Regions from separate parts of the Priestia sp. JV24 genome, predicted to be linked through region 3. Evidence: riboswitches for the same ligand, from Rfam matches in the RefSeq annotation. Region 3 holds a riboswitch; each other region holds the start of a gene.
What was found. Region 3 has a riboswitch for cyclic di-AMP ahead of OK414_RS21430 (APC family permease). Riboswitches for the same ligand answer to the same signal wherever they lie in the genome.

Region 1: it holds a riboswitch for cyclic di-AMP, as region 3 does, so the genes downstream of both, OK414_RS20430 (potassium channel family protein) here and OK414_RS21430 (APC family permease) in region 3, are expected to answer to the same signal.
Region 2: it holds a riboswitch for cyclic di-AMP, as region 3 does, so the genes downstream of both, OK414_RS21145 (dicarboxylate/amino acid:cation symporter) here and OK414_RS21430 (APC family permease) in region 3, are expected to answer to the same signal.

The regions. Positions count from the first base shown of each region.
Region 1 covers NZ_JAPCIN010000022.1:228,097-231,377, forward strand. Annotated here, with positions in the region: gene OK414_RS20425 (TrkH family potassium uptake protein) at 1-495, opposite strand, end outside; gene OK414_RS20430 (potassium channel family protein) at 499-1,158, opposite strand; cyclic di-AMP (ydaO/yuaA leader) riboswitch at 1,283-1,427, opposite strand; gene OK414_RS20435 (carboxymuconolactone decarboxylase family protein) at 1,543-2,001, opposite strand; gene OK414_RS20440 (Lrp/AsnC family transcriptional regulator) at 2,122-2,577, shown strand; gene OK414_RS20445 (peptidyl-prolyl cis-trans isomerase) at 2,857-3,281, opposite strand, start outside.
Region 2 covers NZ_JAPCIN010000022.1:359,825-363,105, forward strand. Annotated here, with positions in the region: gene OK414_RS21140 (aspartate aminotransferase family protein) at 1-403, opposite strand, end outside; gene OK414_RS21145 (dicarboxylate/amino acid:cation symporter) at 512-1,747, opposite strand; cyclic di-AMP (ydaO/yuaA leader) riboswitch at 1,928-2,082, opposite strand; gene OK414_RS21150 (NAD(P)/FAD-dependent oxidoreductase) at 2,688-3,281, opposite strand, start outside.
Region 3 covers NZ_JAPCIN010000023.1:27,184-30,464, reverse strand. Annotated here, with positions in the region: gene OK414_RS21435 (N-acetylmuramoyl-L-alanine amidase) at 282-1,340, shown strand; cyclic di-AMP (ydaO/yuaA leader) riboswitch at 1,532-1,674, shown strand; gene OK414_RS21430 (APC family permease) at 1,837-3,281, shown strand, end outside.

The DNA of each region.
Region 1 (3,281 bases), on a different contig from region 3:
CGAAATTGAATGAAACAAGCTAAAGAACAGCCCCTTAGACCATCCGAACTCCGGAACCCAGCGTATCGCTAGAAAGATAAGTGCAACAAACTCAATTAAAAATGAAAAGATAAACAGCCTTTTAACTAGCAGGACAACTCCGCCGACGCTCGTTTGATTTAGTGCCTGCTGAACGAGCATACGCTCTTTAAATCCAATTTTTTTACCTAGCATCATAAAAATCAACACGGCAAATGACATAATGCCAAGACCGCCTATTTGAATTAACAGCATAATAATGATTTGACCGATGACGGTAAAACGGGTACCTGTATCTACGACGGCTAAGCCGGTTACTGTCATAGCGGAAGTAGACGTAAAAAGGGCATCTACCCACCGGATTGGCTCAGTAGTAGAAACAGGCATCATCAATAGAAGAGCACCCATAATAATTCCTCCGCCAAAAATGGAGACAAGCAGCTGCGGAGGAGTGAGTTTAATGATTTGTTTTTTCATAAGTTAAACTCCTTCTTCTTCAAAACGGTTCAAATCGCGGTTATGTCCGATGACAATCAGCATATCTCCTTGTTCAATTATTTCATGCGCGGTAGGCGAGATCACCATTTCCCCGTCTTTTCGCTGAAAGCCGATAATATTGCAGCCATACTTGGCACGAATGTTTAAATCAAACAGCGTTTTATTATGAAGTTTCTTAGAGGCGACAATTTCGACGATACTATAATCCTTTGACAATTCAATATAATCAATGATTTTTTCTGACACCACGTGATGAGCAATACGCTTAGCAATATCGCGCTCAGGGTGAATGACTTTATCCGCTCCTATTTTTTCGAGCACTTTTTGATGATACATATTCACTGCTTTTACCCATACTTGCTTAACGCCCATATCTTTTAAAAGCATCGTTGCCAGCACGCTTGCTTCGATATCATCTCCAAACGAAATAAGAGCATGATCAACATTGCGAATACCTAGCCCCTTTAAGCTAGCTTCATCAATCGCGTTTGCTTGCACAACATATGTAGCTGAGTTGCTAAATTTATTTACTACCTCCTGATTGCGGTCAATAGCGAGCACATCCACATCCAGATTAGCAAACTCTTCAACCAAACTGCCTCCAAAACGACCTAATCCCAATACAGCAAACTGTTTTTTCATAATGTATTTATTCCTTTCTTCAACTGCTGTGTGTTCTCTTAGCTTATACTTTTTCTAAAAAATTACATCTTTTTCTTAAAAAAAGCGCAAAAAAACACAGGAAGGCTCCTGTGTTTTTCCACACTCTTCCCCCTCAAAACGCTTGCGAAGTTAGCTGTCGGGTTCGGGTTTTAAGAGTAACCCTACCTTTTTAAGGATTCACCCCGGAGCACAATATGTGCGTACATAATGGGTCCTCCGCTCCGTAATGGATTAAGCGATTTTTATTCAAATATCTATGATCTATTTTTTAGAATAATCGATTCGATTCATGATACGTTTCACTTTACGAAAGCTATCTTACTCCTGTGGATTTTGTCTGTCAAGATATTTTTAGCGAAGACCTCACTTGCCCTGCAAGCTGCAAAAATCATATAAATCTAAACTGACAATCATTTTGTGAAATTGATCAAATAAATTAATAACAGCTAAAAGCTCTAACAGCTGCGTATCACTGTAAAATTTCTTTAATTGATTCATATCAGCATCCGTCAACTCCCTTGGACGCACCCGGTATACATCAATAAATCGAAACAGCAGTCGATCTTTTTCTTCCAGCTCTTTTTCTCTTAACACTTTTTGATTAATCGTCTCATCGCCTACATATGACATGCTCATACACGTCTCACAGCCGTTAACACCTGCTAGATAAAGCCTTATTTTTTCCTTAGTCTCTTTTTCTACTATATCGCTGTTCCAAAGCGTGTCGTAAAGCTCATCATACAATCTTTTTACATGCGGAATTAAATTCAATGCTTTTTCAAAATTTGTTCCCTCTTCGTTTGCTAACAAAACTCTTGCCATTTTTCACTCACTCCTTTTTAATTATTATAGTAAGAAAAATGGAAATTTCAGATTACAGATAAAACATCTTAGCTACTATTACTAATCAAATGAAACGTTAATGAGAAAGAAGGTTTTCAATTGAAAATTGATGAAATTGATTTATCGATTTTGCAGGCGCTGCAGCAAAACAGCCGCCTTTCCTTACGAGAGCTAGGAAAACAAATTAACTTGTCTCCTCCTTCGGTGGCAGAGCGAGTACGACAGCTAGAGAGCTTTGGCGTTATAAAAGGGTATACGATTGATATTGATTATGAAAAGCTGCATTTGCCCGTGTCGTGTTTTATTGAAGTAACGATGAAAAACGGAGAGCACGAGCGTTTTAAACGATTTATTTCTCAGTATCCCTACGCTTTATTCTGTGAACGCATCGCCGGGCAAGCCTGCTTTATTACAAAGCTTCAGCTTCCTCACCTGCACGTACTCGAACAATTTATTAACGAAATTACACCTTATGCCAAAACGATTTCACACATCGCCCTTTCTCACGTGGAGATGGCTCCTGCATTATTGAGTCATTTAAAAGATGAAAAGTGATTGAAACGTAACGAAAAAATCCGAACGATTGGATTGATCGTTCGGATTTTCTTTCCACTAAACTACTTTTGTCCCAGCCTCTTTTATTCGTCCAACAGCATAAAAAATAACCCTCCAAAGCTGGAGGGTATAAATTTTCCGAATAATGAAAGTTTTACAACTTCATTTTATCAGGTGACGACATTTCTGTCTACTTAAAAATGTAAAAGAGCTCTCTAGTACTAGAGAGCTCTTTTACTTGCTTGTTTTGGAGAAACAATCAATCTATATAAAAGGGAACTACCTAAGGCTGAAAGTCACGTGAAACCTTGGCAGTTCATCCTGGATATACCGGTTGATATGATTCAAAACAAGTTCTTTCATCATTTCTTCTTTGACTTCTGATTCCGTTTTTTTATCTTTTTGTTTTAAAATAAGAATATAATAGACTTTACCCATTTTAATGGGCTTACTACTCTCTCCGATGTGCTGTTTTTTTAAAACATCTATAAAAGAGGGAGATAGACTTGAAAGCTTTAGATTATCAGCATTCTCTATTTTGCTGCCTGTCTGGACATCAGCATATTTTTTTTGAACGTCCTGAAGAGATGTTCCTTTTTGCAGTTCAGCCGCAGCGGCAGCGGCATCATGTAAAGTAGAAAAAGCCAGCTGCGTAAAAGATACGCGCGTTAGATCGTTTTCAATACGTTTATAGTAAGCAGTTA
Region 2 (3,281 bases), on a different contig from region 3:
GATAGCTCATCCAGCGTGACAAAACCTTTGTTTTGGTTGGCTTCCCTTGCTCTTGAAAATGCTGAATTGCCGTTTTCATAGCCGTTTCAGTCGCTTCTGTCCCGCTGTTAACAAAAAAGCTCCACTGGAAATGATTGCTGCTTAATTCACATAGTTTCTTAGCTAAGGCTTCTGTTGGATCACTTGTAAACTGCGACCGATATACAAACGCAACTTTCTGTGCCTGATCGGTCATCGCATCAATAATTTCTTTTACGCCGTGTCCGATACTTGCTGTAACTGCCCCCGACGAAGCATCTATGTACCTTTTTCCATCTTGGTCGTACAAATAAATTCCTTTTCCATATGAAATAACTGGGTAGTCGTCGTCGAGCAGCGGCTTTATTACATGAGTTTTATTCATTTCCGCACTCTCCTTTCAAACATACACTCTTATTAAACTGTATGCTGAAACGAAGAGTTTCTTGCCAATAAAAAAAGCCCTAGCATATAGCTAGAGCTTTTACGCTTATTAAGCTGATTGCGTTACAGATTTATCGATACGTTTTGCTTCTGACTCAGCCACAATAACGGCACACGCAGCGTCTCCCGTAATATTTACAGATGTACGAAGCATGTCAAGCAAGCGATCAATTCCAATAATCAATCCGATACCTGCTACAGGCAAGCCAACCGAACTCAATACCATTGCTAGCATAATGAGACCAACTCCCGGCACACCTGCTGTACCAATACTAGCAAGCACCGCTGTCAATACAACCGTCACAAGAGCACCCAGCGACAGGTCAACGCCGTATACTTGTGCAATAAAAATAGTCGCTACACCTTGCATAATTGCCGTTCCATCCATGTTAATGGTAGCACCTAATGGCTGGACAAAACTGCTGATGGACTCCGGGACACGAAGATTTTTTTGAGCCACATTCATTGAAATCGGAAGCGTTGCATTACTGCTTGATGTACTGAATCCAACTGTCATCGCAGGAGCAAAACCTTTAAAAAATTCAATAGGATTACGTCTGGCCATAAGAGCGACTGATCCCCCATATGTTACGATCGAATGGATAAACAGTGCGAGCACGACTACAATCATGTACAGCCCCATCGCTTTAATTGCCTCCCAGCCTTGACTTCCAACCGCGGTTGCAAGAAGCCCAAATGTTCCGTAAGGAGCAAACTTCATCACTAGATTTACAAGATACATCATCAATTCATTGCCTTGCTCAAGTAAATTGTAAAGCCCTTTTGTTTTACTTCCAAGCATCGTAATACCAAAACCGATAAAGATAGAGAAAACGATAAGTTGAAGCATATTCCCTTCAGCCATCGCTTGAATTGGGTTGACTGGAATCATATTTAAGAATGTCTCTCCAACCGGCGGTGCTTTTTCGGCTTCAAAAGAAGCGTTTTTTGTATCAAAAGATCCAAACGTACCCGGTTTAATTGCATATGCTAAAACTAAACCAATAATAATCGCAACGGTTGTTGTAACTAGGAAGTAGGAAACTGTTTTAGCCCCGATTCTTCCTAGTTTTTTAGGATCTCCTAAACCTGCTACACCTAACGTGATAGAGAAAAACACAATTGGTACAACAAGCATTTTAATTAAGCTTAAGAAAATTTGGCCAAGCGGTGTAAACAAGTACTTGTCCAGCGGAGCAAAAGCACTTGGAGCAAAAGCATTGATCAACACTCCTACAACAGCACCAGCAATTAGCGCGATAATAATCTTTGTCGATAGCTTCATAGATTTACCTCCCATAAATAAATTATATTAGAATGATTCTAACTACCATACTTATTTTACCATGCATTGAGAGCGATAACACTCTAAATATACAATATATTAAAAATTTTCAGATTAATAGTTTAGGAATATTTTTAGCTATACAAAAAACCATGAGAATATCATGGTTTCATAGACCTGTTATTCCCTCACTGAATGCTTACGGAGTTAGCTGTCGGATTCGGGTACGTGAGTTACCCTACTTGATTTATTCAAGATTCACCCCAAGTACACTACGCACAAATATGGGTCCCCCGTTCTCTTATAAAACAAAAGAGATTAAGCAAATAATTTTCTTTAATATTTTTGCATGATAATAATTCTTACTTTAATTAAAATTCATTTTATATGTTTCTGTCAAGTTTTTATTCAAAAATAATGCAGGATTTTATCATAAAAAGTTGAGAATTGTTATATTTTAAAATATCTACATCATATTTCAATAAACCACAAACAGTTATTTAACAAGACTTAAAATCTAATGGATAAAAAATTAATTCAAAAAATAGTTTGTAAAGTGAACTTTCTTCTCATTAAATTACATTCATAAATTTGCATAATTATTCTAACGTTCGCGTACTTTACTGCTTTCATAAATATTTTATTCATCAAAGAATAACTCTTTCCAACTGTTGATTTTATCCTTATTGTACTGCTTGATATACCCTCCCTAAAATTTCACTGAATTTATTGATGCAAAGAAATGGACATTGTCAATTCGCCTTATTCTATTTAATTCTGCTCACGATAGAAGGATGTATTCCGTCATACTTTTTAAAAAAGAGCGGGTAATTATCATATAAAACTATCGGAGTTGGAGCGGTACAAGTTCTTTACTTTTTACTTAGTCGCTTTCGTTATTTAACACATATAAAAAAAGAGGCCGTGACGGCCTCTTTTTTTATACAGTAACAGGTTCAGAACTTGCTTTGCGATTCTTTAATTTTTCAACAATGTCACGTGCTACCCACACACCGCACGCACTTGCCTGCGCGAGTCCTCGCGTAATACCAGCTCCGTCTCCTCCCACGTATAAACCGGAAATTTCAGTTTCAAACTTATCATTTAACTTCGGACGGGCGGAGTAAAATTTCGCTTCCACACCGTAAAACAGCGTATGTTCAGATGCTAACCCAGGCGTTACATGATCCAGTGCTTCTGTCATTTCAATTAAGCTTTTCATCGTATTGTAAGGAAGCACTAAGCCTAAGTCACCCGGTACAGCTTCTTTTAACGTTGGTTCTAAAAAGCCCTCTTTAATTCGAGTCGCTGTTGAACGACGGCCCTTTAAAATATCTCCATACTTTTGAACAACTAGGCCCCCGTTTGACAGCATATTAGCTAATCTTGATACTTCATGCGCATATTCGTTCGGCTGATCAAATGGATCCGAAAATTTATGAGAAACAAGCAGCGCAAAGTTCGTATTTTGACTTCCAAGCTTCGGATCTTTGTATGCGTGTCCATTTGCTAACATAATACCTGAATGATTCTC
Region 3 (3,281 bases):
TAAGTAGCTCCAAATCTAATAATAAAATAGACAATACTTTCCTCATAGTGTATACTTTAAATGAAAATGATAATTATTATCATTAAATCAACAAATCAACACTCTGCATATAGCTGTCACTCCTTGAGAGCTACCCTTATTCAGTATTCTGTCTATAAAGCAGAATAACCCGTTACCATTAGGCAGCGGGTCTTTTTTTAGTGATTTTTCACCTGGTAGGCTAGTATACGTAGCACTTTTTTCGCTCGTGCATATGTTAACAATAAGGAGGGACAAGTAATATGAAAAAAATCTATCTTGATGCAGGACATGGTGGGGCAGATGTAGGAGCAGTTGGAGCGAACGGACTGTATGAAAAAAACTTAGTTTTAAAAATTCAACAATATTTAATAAGCTATTTAAATAGCATGTACAGTGATTTTACGATTAAAACCACTCGTACCACAGATGTTTTTTTATCGTTATCTCAGCGAGCTTCTCAAGCTAATTCGTGGGGCGCAGATGCGTTTATGTCTATTCACGTAAATGCCGGTGGAGGAACAGGATACGAAGATTATGTTTATAGAAGCGCTAGCAATGCCAGTAAAACGTTTCAATCGATTGTGCACGGTCAAGTACAGCCAACGCTGCTGTCGTATAATCATCCGAATCGCGGACGAAAATCAGCCAATTATGCGGTGCTTCGCTTAACAAATATGCCTGCAGTACTCACTGAAATAGCTTTTATTGATAGGAGCGCCGATGCAGCACTTCTTCAAAATGAAGCTTTTTTAAAAAGTATGGGTGAATCGTATGCTAAAGGAATTGCCGTATATTTAAATTTACCTCGGCGTGCAGTTCCAAATCCATCACCATCTCCAACACCGACACCGACACCAAATCCATCACCTTCTGAACCAGGTACAAAAACGTATACGATCAAGCAAGGAGATACGCTGTACAGTATTGCACAGAAGTACGGAATAACAGTACAAGCGCTGCAAGAAGCAAATAAAGGGCTTTCTGATCCTTTAACCCTACAGGTTGGAAAAACAATTGTTATTCCTTCAGGAACTTCACCAAACCCATCTCCAACACCGTCACCAACTCCACCTTCGGAACAGTATCCACTTCCAAATGGAATTTTAAAACAAGGTGATTCTGGAGAAGCCGTGAAACAGCTTCAAAAAGCATTAAACGCAGTTAATTTTAAAGTAGGGTCAGTAGACGGAATATATGGAGTTCAAACGAAAGATGCAGTCAGACGTTTTCAGCTTGTGTATCTTCCTTATGATGTGGATGGCATTTATGGTCCTCAAACGAAAAACAAGCTAGCAGCCGTTTTAAAAGCAAAAAGTTAAAGCAAAAAAGTCTTCTGTACGCGGGCAGAAGACCTTTTGTTTTTCTGTTAAAAGTGCCTTAAGCACTATTTTATGGTTTGCGTAAAATAATGCTTTACAAACCATTTGTACGGGAGTATATTATCTAAGAACAAAGGATAGTTATGAAAGAAACATGTTATCGATCATACCCTTTAACCGAAAATTATATTGACCTGTTATCGCTTAATTCGTCAGAAGTGGGGGACCCAAATTTGTGCATTGTCACTTGGGGTGAATCCTTTTTTTAAAAGGTAGGGCTACTCTCATAGCCCGAATCCGACAGCTAACCCCATAAGCGTTTTGGAGAGGAGGTTTAAGCTGTGTAAAAACGCTGAGAACCCTTAGTGTTTTTTTTGTGCGCTTTTTTAACATAAAAAGGTACTTTTTAGGGATAATATCACTTATTTATGAACTTGTAACGGAGCTTAGCAATGAACAGTAAATAGTAGCTAAGCAATCATCGGAGGGAAATTACGTGAACTATTCAGTTCTCAAAAGATTATTGATTGGAAAGCCGCTTAAAACAAAAGAGTTAGGCGACCAAAAACTTAGTAAGCTTAAAGCACTGGCTATTTTATCATCAGATGCCTTATCTTCAGTGGCTTATGGAACAGAACAAATTTTGATTGTACTTGCAACAGTCGGCGTCCTTGCCTATTGGTATTCGATTCCAATTGCGCTTGGGGTATTGGTTCTGCTGACGGCTTTAATTCTTTCATATCGCCAAATTATTTATGCGTATCCGCAAGGCGGAGGAGCTTATATTGTTTCGAAAACCAATTTAGGGGAAAATCCCGGGCTTATCGCTGGGGGATCATTGTTGGTGGATTATATTTTAACAGTTGCTGTGAGTGTTTCAGCAGGAACCGATGCTTTAACTTCGGCTTTTCCCGCGCTGCATCATTACAATGTAGTAATTGCGTGTTTGCTGGTGATTTTTATTACCGTCTTAAATTTACGTGGTGTAACAGAATCCGCTTCCGTATTAGCTTATCCGGTTTATTTATTTGTTATTGCTCTTATTTTGTTAATAGCGGTAGGCTTATTTAAAATAGCGACGGGTCAAGTTTCACCTGAGCTGCATCCATCTCTAGGTACAGTAGTGCCAGGTATTAGTTTGTTTTTATTATTAAAAGCTTTTTCATCAGGCTGTTCCGCATTGACAGGTGTAGAAGCTATTTCAAATGCAGTGCCTAACTTTAAAGAGCCAGGTGCAAAAAATGCTGTTCATACATTAATGCTGATGGGCGGTATTTTAGCCGTTTTATTTTCTGGCATCACGTTTTTAGCTTATTGGCTTGGCATTTCTCCAAAAGCAGATGAAACGGTTGTATCACAAATTGCATCGAGTGTGTTTGGACGAAATGGATTTTATTATTTTATTCAAGGCACAACAGCTCTAATTCTAGTGCTAGCGGCGAATACGGGCTTTTCAGCTTTCCCTTTGCTGGCTGTCAACTTATCGTCTGATAAATACATGCCAAGAATGTTTCAAATTCGTGGCGATCGATTAGGCTATTCAAATGGAATTGTGACCCTTGGAATTGCTTCTACTGTCTTAATTGTAGCTTTTAAAGGAGCGACTGAACAATTAATTCCTCTTTATGCAGTCGGGGTGTTTATTCCATTTACGCTTTCTCAAACAGGCATGATTGTCAAATGGCTTAGAGAAAAGCCGGCCGGCTGGCAAGGGAAGCTAACCATTAACTTAATTGGTGCCCTCATTACCTTAACGGTGCTAATTATTTTGTTTACAACGAAGTTTTCACAAGTATGGTCCGTGCTCATTTTCTTACCGGTTATTGTCTATATTTTCCATCGAATTCATACGCATTATGAAGCGGTAGGAGAGCAGCTTCGCATTAAGCAAGGAGAAAAGATTGGAAAGCTTGAAGGAAGTGTGGTCATTGTTCCTGTAGC